3 regions of the Dermacoccus sp. SAI-028 genome follow, and region 2 is predicted to be linked to each of the others. Evidence: riboswitches for the same ligand, from Rfam matches in the RefSeq annotation. Region 2 holds a riboswitch; each other region holds the start of a gene.
What was found. Region 2 has a riboswitch for thiamine pyrophosphate ahead of thiC (phosphomethylpyrimidine synthase ThiC). Riboswitches for the same ligand answer to the same signal wherever they lie in the genome.
Positions count from the first base shown of each region.

Region 1: it holds a riboswitch for thiamine pyrophosphate, as region 2 does, so the genes downstream of both, EDC82_RS02460 (thiamine ABC transporter substrate binding subunit) here and thiC (phosphomethylpyrimidine synthase ThiC) in region 2, are expected to answer to the same signal.
Region 3: it holds a riboswitch for thiamine pyrophosphate, as region 2 does, so the genes downstream of both, EDC82_RS06165 (MFS transporter) here and thiC (phosphomethylpyrimidine synthase ThiC) in region 2, are expected to answer to the same signal.

Region 1 covers NZ_SMFS01000001.1:522,871-526,111, reverse strand. Annotated here, with positions in the region: gene EDC82_RS02465 (iron ABC transporter permease) at 1-221, opposite strand, end outside; gene EDC82_RS02460 (thiamine ABC transporter substrate binding subunit) at 232-1,326, opposite strand; TPP riboswitch at 1,382-1,490, opposite strand; gene EDC82_RS02455 (DUF4235 domain-containing protein) at 1,761-2,096, shown strand; gene EDC82_RS02450 (DUF72 domain-containing protein) at 2,385-2,681, shown strand; gene EDC82_RS02445 (circularly permuted type 2 ATP-grasp protein) at 2,692-3,241, shown strand, end outside.
Region 2 covers NZ_SMFS01000001.1:1,542,808-1,546,048, reverse strand. Annotated here, with positions in the region: gene thiC (phosphomethylpyrimidine synthase ThiC) at 1-1,832, opposite strand, end outside; TPP riboswitch at 1,922-2,036, opposite strand; gene EDC82_RS07095 (CE1759 family FMN reductase) at 2,130-2,840, opposite strand; gene EDC82_RS07090 (CE1758 family FMN-dependent luciferase-like monooxygenase) at 2,944-3,241, opposite strand, start outside.
Region 3 covers NZ_SMFS01000001.1:1,345,427-1,348,667, forward strand. Annotated here, with positions in the region: gene EDC82_RS06160 (hypothetical protein) at 1-160, opposite strand, end outside; gene EDC82_RS06165 (MFS transporter) at 244-1,572, opposite strand; TPP riboswitch at 1,566-1,671, opposite strand; gene EDC82_RS06170 (hypothetical protein) at 1,783-2,160, shown strand; gene dxs (1-deoxy-D-xylulose-5-phosphate synthase) at 2,333-3,241, shown strand, end outside.

The sequences.
Region 1 (3,241 bases), 1.0 Mb from region 2:
AGCACGCGCAGGATGCGCGGGCGCGTCAGGACGTCCGTGAATCCGCCCAGATCGACGTGCCGACCCGGCGCGAGCCCACGCACCGCCATCGCTGCGACGGGCCACGCGAAGAAGATCGCGAGGAACACGAGCGGGACGACGGCAAGCGCGGCCATGACGAACGGCGCGCGAGCGCCCCGGGCTCGTGCGCCGCGACGCAGACCATCACGGGTGCCGTTCATCGCTCGGGCGTCACTTGGACGTGACGTCCTTCCACTTCGTCAGCCATTCGGAACGGTTCTTGTCGATGTCGGCGGGCGACACCTCGATCGGCTTCGTCGGCTGCTTCGCGTTCGCCGCCCACGCCTTGGGCAGTTCGACGTTCGAGTCGACGGGGAAGACGTACATCGAGTCGGGCAGCGACTTCTGGAAGCTCGCACCGTTCATGAAGTCGATGAGCGCCTTCGCGCCGTCGGGGTTCTTCGCCCCCTTGAGCACACCGGCGTACTCGGTCGATCGGAAGCACGTGTCGAGCAGCGCCGACGTCGTCGACGTGCCCGCCTTGTCGACGGTGAACGCCGGCGAGCTGTCGTAGCTGACGACGATCGGACGCTTGCCCTTGCCGCTGCCGGTGAAGTCGACCTCGTACGCGTCGCTCCAGCCCGACGTCAGCTTGAGCCCGTTCGCCATGAGCTTCTTCCAGTACGCCTCCCAGCCGTCCTGGCCGTAGTGGCCGACGGTCGCGAGGAAGAACGCCATGCCCGGCGAGCTCGACGACGCGCCCGGCGCGACCATGAGGTTCTTGTACTCGGGCTTGACGAGGTCGTCGAACGACGCGGGCTTCGTCTTGTGGTTCTTCGTGAACCACGCGTCGTCGACGTTGACGCACACCGACGCGGTGTCGATCGGCGACAGCTGCCCCTTGCCCTGGCCGTCCGGCAGCTCGTACTTCGACGCCGACGCAGGCGCGCCCTTCGGGCTGTACGGCTCGAGGACGTCGTTCGTCGTGACACGCGAGGCGAACGTGTTGTCGATGCCGAACACGACGTCACCGAGCGGGTTGTTCTTGCTCAGCACGAGCTTGTTCGCGAGCTCACCGGCGTCACCGGACTTCACGACCTTGACGGTGTAGCCCGTCTGCTTCGTGAACTCGGCCATGACGTTCTTGTCGGGCGCCCACGACTCGTGCGTCACCAACGTGACCGTCTTCGACGCGCCCGAACCCGACGCACCCGAGCCGCCCGCTGAACTCGACTTCGAGCCCGACGAGTTGTTGTCGACGCTGCACGCCGCCAGCGCACCCACGCACGCGAGCGCCAGCACGGCGCGGCCACCACGAGACATCATGTGAACGTTCCTCCTCACGGCCAGTGAGGGACGTCGTCGCCCGCACGTACGCGCGACGAGTGAGAACTCGACTTCCTCCGCCGGTGCTAACCGGGTCAGGTTCGAGGGTTTGGTGCCGGATGCGGCACGATCTCAGCGCACACTGCGCTCCCCTGTCGTTCGAGCGTGAGATTAGCACCGACCACCGACGGACGACACGCTTCGGCCCGCTTCGCACTCCGGCATCCCCGCTGACGGCTCGTGCGCACCTCACGCCGACGCCGGATCCCTCGTGCACGAGCCGGCCGCCACGACGCCCACCCCCGTCAGACCGGGCTGATGAGCATGCCGACTGGCGCAGCGACACATGCACGCGCGAGGATGGACCCAAGACATCAACGGCCCGAGGCTCGACGACGCCTCACGACGGCCGACGACACGTAAGGGGAAACACCATGGGCAACCTCGTGTGGAAGGTGCTGAGCATGGGCGCCGGCATCGTCGCGAGCAAGATCGCGACGACCACCGCAACCAAGACGTGGAAGATGACGACCGGCAAGAGCCCGCGCAGCGCGAAGGACCCGAACGCCAGCATCATCGAAGCCGCGATCTACGCCGCCATCTCCACCGGCGCACTCGCCGCCGCCAAGATGTACGCCGAACGCCGCGCCGCCGACTACTTCACCAAGTCCGCCGGCCACCCGCCGCAGGCCCTCGTCAAGCGCGCCGAAGAAGAGGCCAAGGAAGCCCAGAAGGGCAAGAGCCAGGCGCCCGTCGTCGTCATGAAGTAATTCCCCTTCGTCCGCTTTCCGGCGTGGGAGCCTCGCGGGCTCGGCTCCCACGCTCGGTGCAGCAGACTCGGGGGCGTCCATGTTGCGCATGGAGCTGTTCGCTTGGAGGGTCAGGTTCTGCCTGGCCCTCCTCGCGTGTCTCTGGCCGACGCATCACTGAGCGTCGCGAATTTCGTCCACACCGGCGAATTTCGCCCACATTCGCGATTCACGTCCACCTCGGCGGATCTCGTCCACATTCACGTCCCGGCCGAACATCACGCCGCGCTCCGGTGGCATGCTGACGCCATGAGCACGGCCACCCGAGCGCAACTGCGCCTCGGCACGTCAGGGTGGACGTACGCCTCCTGGAAAGGCACCGTCTACCCCGCAGGCGTCGCCGACCGCGTGCGCCTCGAGTACTACGCGGCGAACCTCTTCGACACTGTCGCACTCAACGCCAGCTACTACCGCTGGCCGTCACTCACGACCTTCGAGGATTGGCGCCGCCGCCTACCCGACGGGTTCCGCATTACCGTCAAGGCCCCCAAGGGCCTCACGCACGTCCCGCTTCGTGCGCGAGCGCACGTGAGCCGTCTGCCGTAACGTCGTCCCCATGACCACGGCACAGGGCACGAACCCGACGAACGACGAGGGCGCAGAGGGCGAGATCGTCCCCGAGGCGTTCAGCGAATACCGCGAGCACGAACCCGAGACCCCGGGCGTGCACGACGAATCCGTCACCGACGATGCGGAGCTGCGCCCCGACTACGCGGCCGTCATCGAGCGCATCGAGACGCTCGGGCCCGACGAGGTGTCGCGCCGCCTCGAAGCGGCCGGCAAGGGCCTGACCGAGCTCGGCGTGACGATCAACTCCGAGGACGGCAACCGCCCGTACCCGATCGACATCGTGCCGCGCATCATCTCGGCCGAGCGCTGGGCCGAGCTCAGCGCCGGCGCCGAGCAGCGCGTCCGTGCGCTCGAACTCTTCCTGCGCGACGTCTACGGCCCCGGCGAGATCATCAAGGCGGGCCGCGTCGACGCCGACATGCTGCGTCGCTCGCCCGGCTGGTCCAAGGACGGCCAGCGGGTGCCCGCCGACTTCGTCCGCGCCGGCATCTGCGGCCTCGACCTCGTCTCGCCCGCGTCCGGCGAGTGGATGGTGC
Region 2 (3,241 bases):
GCGGTGTCGGGGTCGACGTAGACGCTGCGCCCGAGCTCGACGAACGTCTTCGACATCTGCTGCATGCCCTCGCGCGCCTCGCTCTCGCTGACGACGCGCTGCTGGGCGCCGGCGTCGCCGAAGCGGTCGCGCACGTCCTGGCTGATGCGCATCGAGCAGAACTTCGGCCCGCACATCGAGCAGAAGTGTGCTGTCTTCGCCGCCTCGGCGGGCAGCGATTCGTCGTGGAACTCGCGCGCGGTGTCGGGGTCGAGCGACAGGTTGAACTGGTCGTTCCAACGGAACTCGAAGCGCGCCTTGCTCAACGCGTCGTCCCACGCTCGCGCGCCGGGGTGGCGCTTCGCGACGTCCGCGGCGTGCGCCGCGAGCTTGTACGTGATGACGCCGGTCTTGACGTCATCACGGTTCGGCAGGCCGAGGTGCTCCTTCGGCGTGACGTAGCACAGCATCGCGGTGCCACCCATCGCGATCGTCGTCGCGCCGATGGCGGAAGTGATGTGGTCGTAGCCGGGTGCGACGTCGGTGACGAGCGGGCCGAGCGTGTAGAACGGCGCGCCGTCACACCACTCCTGCTGCAGGCGCACGTTCTCCTCGACGAGGTCGAGCGGCACGTGCCCGGGGCCCTCGACCATGACCTGGACGTCGAACTGCCATGCCCGCTTCGTCAGCTCGGCGAGGGTGCGCAGCTCGGAAAGCTGCGCCTCGTCGTTGGCGTCGGCGGTACAGCCAGGGCGCAGGCCGTCACCGAGGGAGAAGGCGACGTCGTAGCGGGCGAAGATCTCGCACAGCTCGTCGAAGTGGGTGTAGAGGAAGTTCTCCTCGTGGTGCGCGAGACACCAGCCGGCCATGATCGAGCCGCCGCGGCTGACGATGCCCGTGATGCGCTCGGCCGTCATCGGCACGTAGCGCAGCAGCACGCCGGCGTGGATCGTCATGTAGTCGACGCCCTGCTCGCACTGCTCGATGACGGTGTCGCGGAAGATCTCCCACGTCAGCTTGTCGGCCTCACCGTTGACCTTCTCGAGGGCCTGGTAGATCGGCACGGTGCCGATCGGGACGGGGGAGTTGCGGAGGATCCACTCGCGCGTTGTGTGGATGTCGTCACCGGTCGACAGGTCCATGACGGTGTCGGCGCCCCACGTCGTCGCCCACGTCAGCTTGTCGACCTCCTCGGCGATCGACGACGTCACGGCCGAGTTTCCGATGTTCGCGTTGACCTTGACGAGGAAGCGACGCCCGATGATCATCGGCTCGCTCTCCGGGTGGTTGACGTTGGCGGGGATGATCGCGCGTCCGGCGGCGACCTCGTCGCGCACGAGTTCGAGGGCGCAGTTCTCGCGGGCGGCGACGAATCGCATCTCGGGGGTGATCAATCCCTTACGGGCGTAGTGCATCTGGGTGACGACGGCGCCGTCCTTCGAGCGCAGCGGTGCGCGACGTTCGCCGCGCCACTCGTGGCTCGCCTCACCGCGTCGGACGGCCGAGCGGCCGTCGTCGAGCAGGGTGCGCTCTCGGCCGGCGTACGTCTCGACGTCGTCGCGCTCGGCGATCCACTCGGCGCGCAACGGCGGCAGCCCGACCTCGGGGTCACTGCCCGGGCCGGAGGTGTCGTACAGCTCGACGGGAGCGTTGGCCGCGCCGGTGCCGGGGGAGTTGTCGAGGATGACCTCGGTGTAGGGCACGCGCAGGCCGTCCGCGTCTCGGTACTGCTTGCGGCGAGCGTCCGATCCGTCAGCGGGGGTGGTTGCGCGCCTCTGAACCGCGGCCGACGCCGGCGACGTGGCTGCTCGGTCGGTGGTGGCCGCGAGGTCGCGGGCGTTGAACGTCGTCATGATGGTGCCTCCTTCGGATCGGACGAAGGCACGGCAAGACCCCACGCAGCAGGCGTCGACGAACGTCGGCACCGAACGGAGGATGAGCGACCATGAGGTCTCCTTGGCTGCCTGCGCCGGCATGATCCGGGTCAGGTCGGGTAGCGGTCGGAGCAGTATCAGCTCCCTCTCAGCCCTGTTCTCAGGACTCCCACGAAGGACGCTTCCGACTATGGCACATCCCGGCAGACGAACGTGACGAAGGGGTCCGTCAGGTTCGTGACGAACCTGACGGACCCCTCCGGTCACGAGTCGTGCTCAGCGGCGCAACATCTCTTCCATCGTCGGCACCGCGACGAACGGATCGCGCGCCCGATTGCGCGTCTCGGCAAGCGTACGAACCGATTTCGACGATGTTCTCGGCGCTTCCCCATCCTTGGACACGCGCGCGCCAGAACCGCCGTTCACCACCACGTCTGCTCCGCCGAGCACGCGCTCTAGCTGCTGCGTCAACTCACCGGCGGCCTCGCTCGCCCGCGCTTCCAGGCCTCGCCCGGCCCAGTCGTCGGGCGCGGCGTAGACCGCCGTCGGCATGACGAGCGCCTTCATGTACGCGAACAGCGGTCGCAAGGCGGTGTCCGTCACCAGTGAGTGTCGGGCGGAACCGCCCGTCGCGCCGACGATGACGGGCACGCCGCTCAGCACGCCGCCCGCAGTCGCATCCCAGAACGACTTGAACAAGCCCGTGAAGCTCGCCTTGTACGTCGGCGTCACCGCGACCACGGCGTCGGCCGCGCCCAGCACCTCGTAGGCGTCCGCGAGCGCCGGGGGAGCGAACCCCGTCAACGACGCCGTCGTGATGTCGTGCGCCAGCGCCCGCAGGTCGATCCGCTCGACGACGACCTCGCTGCCCTGCTCCCGCGCACTCTCGACAACCGCGTCGCTCAGCAGCTGGGCGAGACGATGCGTCGACGATTCCTCACTCAACCCGCCGCTGATCACGGCGAGGCGTGCCGTCCAGTTCATCATCGTGTTCTCCTTCGTCTCGTTGCTCTGAGTTTGGGCGTAACGCCGCCGCCGGCGTCGCCCGCCCGGCCCGGTCAGCCGAGTTGTCGACGAACCGGGCTGATGCTCAACGGTCTTCGGCGCGCGTTCCCGTCACGTCGTCGGTCTTCGGAGCACGCGGCACACCTGTCTCGACGCCGCCCATCTGACCGGCGTCAGCCGAGGGCGTGTCGGTCGCCTGGGCAGCGCGCGCAGCCAGCAGGCTGGCATGCGTCGGGGCATCAGGCACGCCGGCGGCGCGTCGGATGTCCATCTCGGCGCGCAGCTGCGGCACGACCTTCGTGCCGAGCAGCTCGATCTGGTGCATGACCTCGGCGTGCGGCAGCCCGGCGTGGTCGATGAGGAACAGCTGACGCTGGTAGTCA
Region 3 (3,241 bases), 200 kb from region 2:
TCGTCGTCGCCGACGTGTCGTAGCCGAGGTTCCAGATGGTGTCCTTCGTCGTGTCGCTCGTCGCGGCCTGGGCGCCGGGCGCAGCCATCGTGACGGTGCCGGCCACGGCGGTGGCGACGAGGGCGATCTTGGCGGTACGGCGTGTGGTGAACATGCTCATCCTTCGATAGTCGATGTGAACCGAGTCACGACGTTAACAAGATCATCACGGCGTCGCCACCGGTTCGAGCTGATTTCACCCACTCAACTTACTTTTTCGTAACCACCAACGTTACTTCCGCGTATCCACGCGGGGGCAAGAGTGACGAGGAGGCCCGCGACGCAAAACACGAGCGGGACGGCGGCCGAACGGCCGAGCCACTGTGTCACGGTGGGCAGCCAGAACGGGTACAGGCCGGGCAGCACGATCGACGCCGAATAGACGCTGCCGTAACCACGCGAACGTCGCGACTCGGGGAAGTGTTCGGCGAGGTAGGCGCCGACCGGGCCGTAGGCGGAGACGGTGACGATCTGGACGGCCGCGACGGCGATCGTCGTGGCGACGATGCTGCCCGATGACGCGGCATGCATTGCCACGAGATAGGCGGCGGGGGCGGCGATGCAGGCCAGTGCTCCGAACGCCATGAAGAAGCGTGAACGGCCCACACGCGTCGAGACGGCACCCGCCGCGGCCATCGTCGGCGCACTGACGGCCGTCGCGACGAGCATGACGAGCCCGACGTCATGGGGGGAGAAGTGCGGGCGCAGCGAACTCGTCAGCACCGAGACCCCCATCATCGTGAACAACCACAGCCCCGTCATGAGGGTGAACAATGCGGCCACGACACGGCCCGTCACGCGCTCTTCCTCGTCGTCGGTCGCGTCGTGCGCGGCGGGATCGCGATTGTCGGATTCGTGGGGAGAGTGGCTGTGACCTGCCGGCCCGGCGTGCGCTGACCTCGCGGTGAGGGCCAGGATCAACGGCAGGAGTGCGCCGACGACGAACAGCAGGCGCCACCCCCACGTGGTGTACGCGCCGCCGAGTGAGGCCGTCAGCATCATCGTGGCGGCAGCGATGGTGGCGTTCGCGAGGGGTGACATCGCCATGACGAGGCCGCTCAGGTGGCCGCGTCGTTGCGGCTCTGTGAGCGCGAGGGCGCGGGGGATGGCCGCGGAGTACTGCCCGCCGAGGAAGAATCCGGCGGCGAAGCGCAACGCCAGGAGAGCGGCCACGGCCCACGTCGAGGTGTGCAGGGGGAGCGTCACCATGAGGCCGGTGCACACGCTCAGGCCGAGCAGTGCGCCGCGTGACACGCGGGCTCGTCCGCGACGATCGGCCAGGGTGCCGAGGATGAACGCCCCGAGGGGGCGGCCCAGGAGTGTCGCGGCGAAGACGAGGCCGTCGGGAATCGTCGAACGCGTCGACAGCACCCCACCCAGCGCAATGACGGGCAGGAAGATGTCGAACTGGTCGACGAAGTTTCCGACGAGGGCGCTGCGGCGGGCCTCGCGCCGTTCTGGGGTGGCGGCGGCCGGCGCCAGGCGTGGCGCATCGTCGTGGGCAGGGGAAGGGGCAGGCGTCAGGGTAGCCACGATCGAACACTCCCTACGGCGGCATGAACCGCATCAGGTTGGACGGTCGGCATGGCGATGCCCTCTCAGCCCGCGCCTCGGGCTCCCGTGTGACGGGCTCAGCATGCCACAGAGCACCTGGCTTCGGGGGCGTGTCTCGCGCCGGTCTGCGGTCTCGTGGGGCGGTCATCAAATAGAACACGTGTTCGAACAATGGGGTACGCTGGGGTCATGTCGGACGAGGTGAACACCGGCCCTCCGGGCTGGCCGAGAGGTGTGCCGCCGCCGGGTGCACCGGGGTGGCAGGAGGCGGCGACGCAGTGGCTGCTCGATCAGTGCCCCTCGGATTTTCGGGCCTACGACGCATGGCGCCGTCACCCGGTGGCGCTCGCTTGGGTGGCGACGTGGCATGTCGACGCTCAACTCGGCGCGATGCGCGAGTCATATCGCCGCATCCGCGTCGACCTCGCCGACGAGCTGCCACCGCGCGCGGTGCCGCAGGTGATGGAGCACCTGTCCGCGGAGGGGCTGCGGTTGCGTGCCACGGCGCGCGCCGTCCGTCTCGTGCACGAGGCGATGCGCGGCAAGACGTTCGTCCCTCGGCTGTGATGCGCCGGCGTTCGGGGCGGGTGCGTGGGCGGGCAGAGTCCCGGCCTTTGATCTCCGACGGCGCTACCGGCTCCGACGGTGGCGCGACGGGAGGGCGCCCCCGCCCGCATGGCGGCTGCGCGGTCGACGACCTAGACTCAGGAGACTGCACTTTCGAAAGGCTGAGTGAGACGTGACGCTGCTGGAAACCATCTCGGGTCCGGACGATCTCAAGCGAATCCCCGCCGAGGAGCTCGACGCGCTCGCCGCCGAGATCCGTCAGTTCCTCGTCGAATCCGTCTCCAAGACGGGTGGGCATCTGGGCCCCAACCTGGGTGTCGTCGAATTGAGCATCGCGATGCACCGTGTCTTCGACTCGCCGAAGGACACGTTCGTCTTCGACACCGGCCACCAGAGCTACGTCCACAAACTGCTCACCGGCCGCCATGACTTCAGCAAGCTCAAGAAATCCGGCGGCCTGTCGGGTTACCCGAGCCGCGAGGAGTCCGAGCACGACGTCGTCGAGAACTCGCACGCCTCGACGTCGCTGAGCTGGGCCGAGGGCATCGCCAAGGCGCGCCGCCTCAAGGGTGAGAGCGACCGTCACACCGTCGCCGTCATCGGTGACGGCGCCCTGACCGGCGGCATGGCGTGGGAGGCACTCAACAACATCTCCGCCGACGCCGACCTGCCGCTCGTCATCGTCCTCAACGACAACGAGCGCTCCTATGCCCCGACGATCGGCGGGATGGCGCACCACCTCGCGACGATGCGCACGATGCACACCTACGACCAGGTGCTCGACTGGGGCAAGAACCGCCTGCAGGCGACGCCGAAGGTCGGGACGAAGATGTACGAGGCGCTGCACGGCGTGAAGCGTGGTCTCAAGGACATCGTCTACCCCGACACGGGCGTCTTCGAGAGCCTCGGCATCAAGTACCTCGGCCCGATCGACGGGCATGACGAGGCGGCTGTCGAGGCCGCGCTGCGCCGCGCTCGCGACTACGGCCGGCCGACCCTCGTGCACGTCATCACGCAGAAGGGCCGCGGCTACGAGCCCGCGTTCTCCGACGAGGCCGACCAGTGGCACGGCATCGGCAAG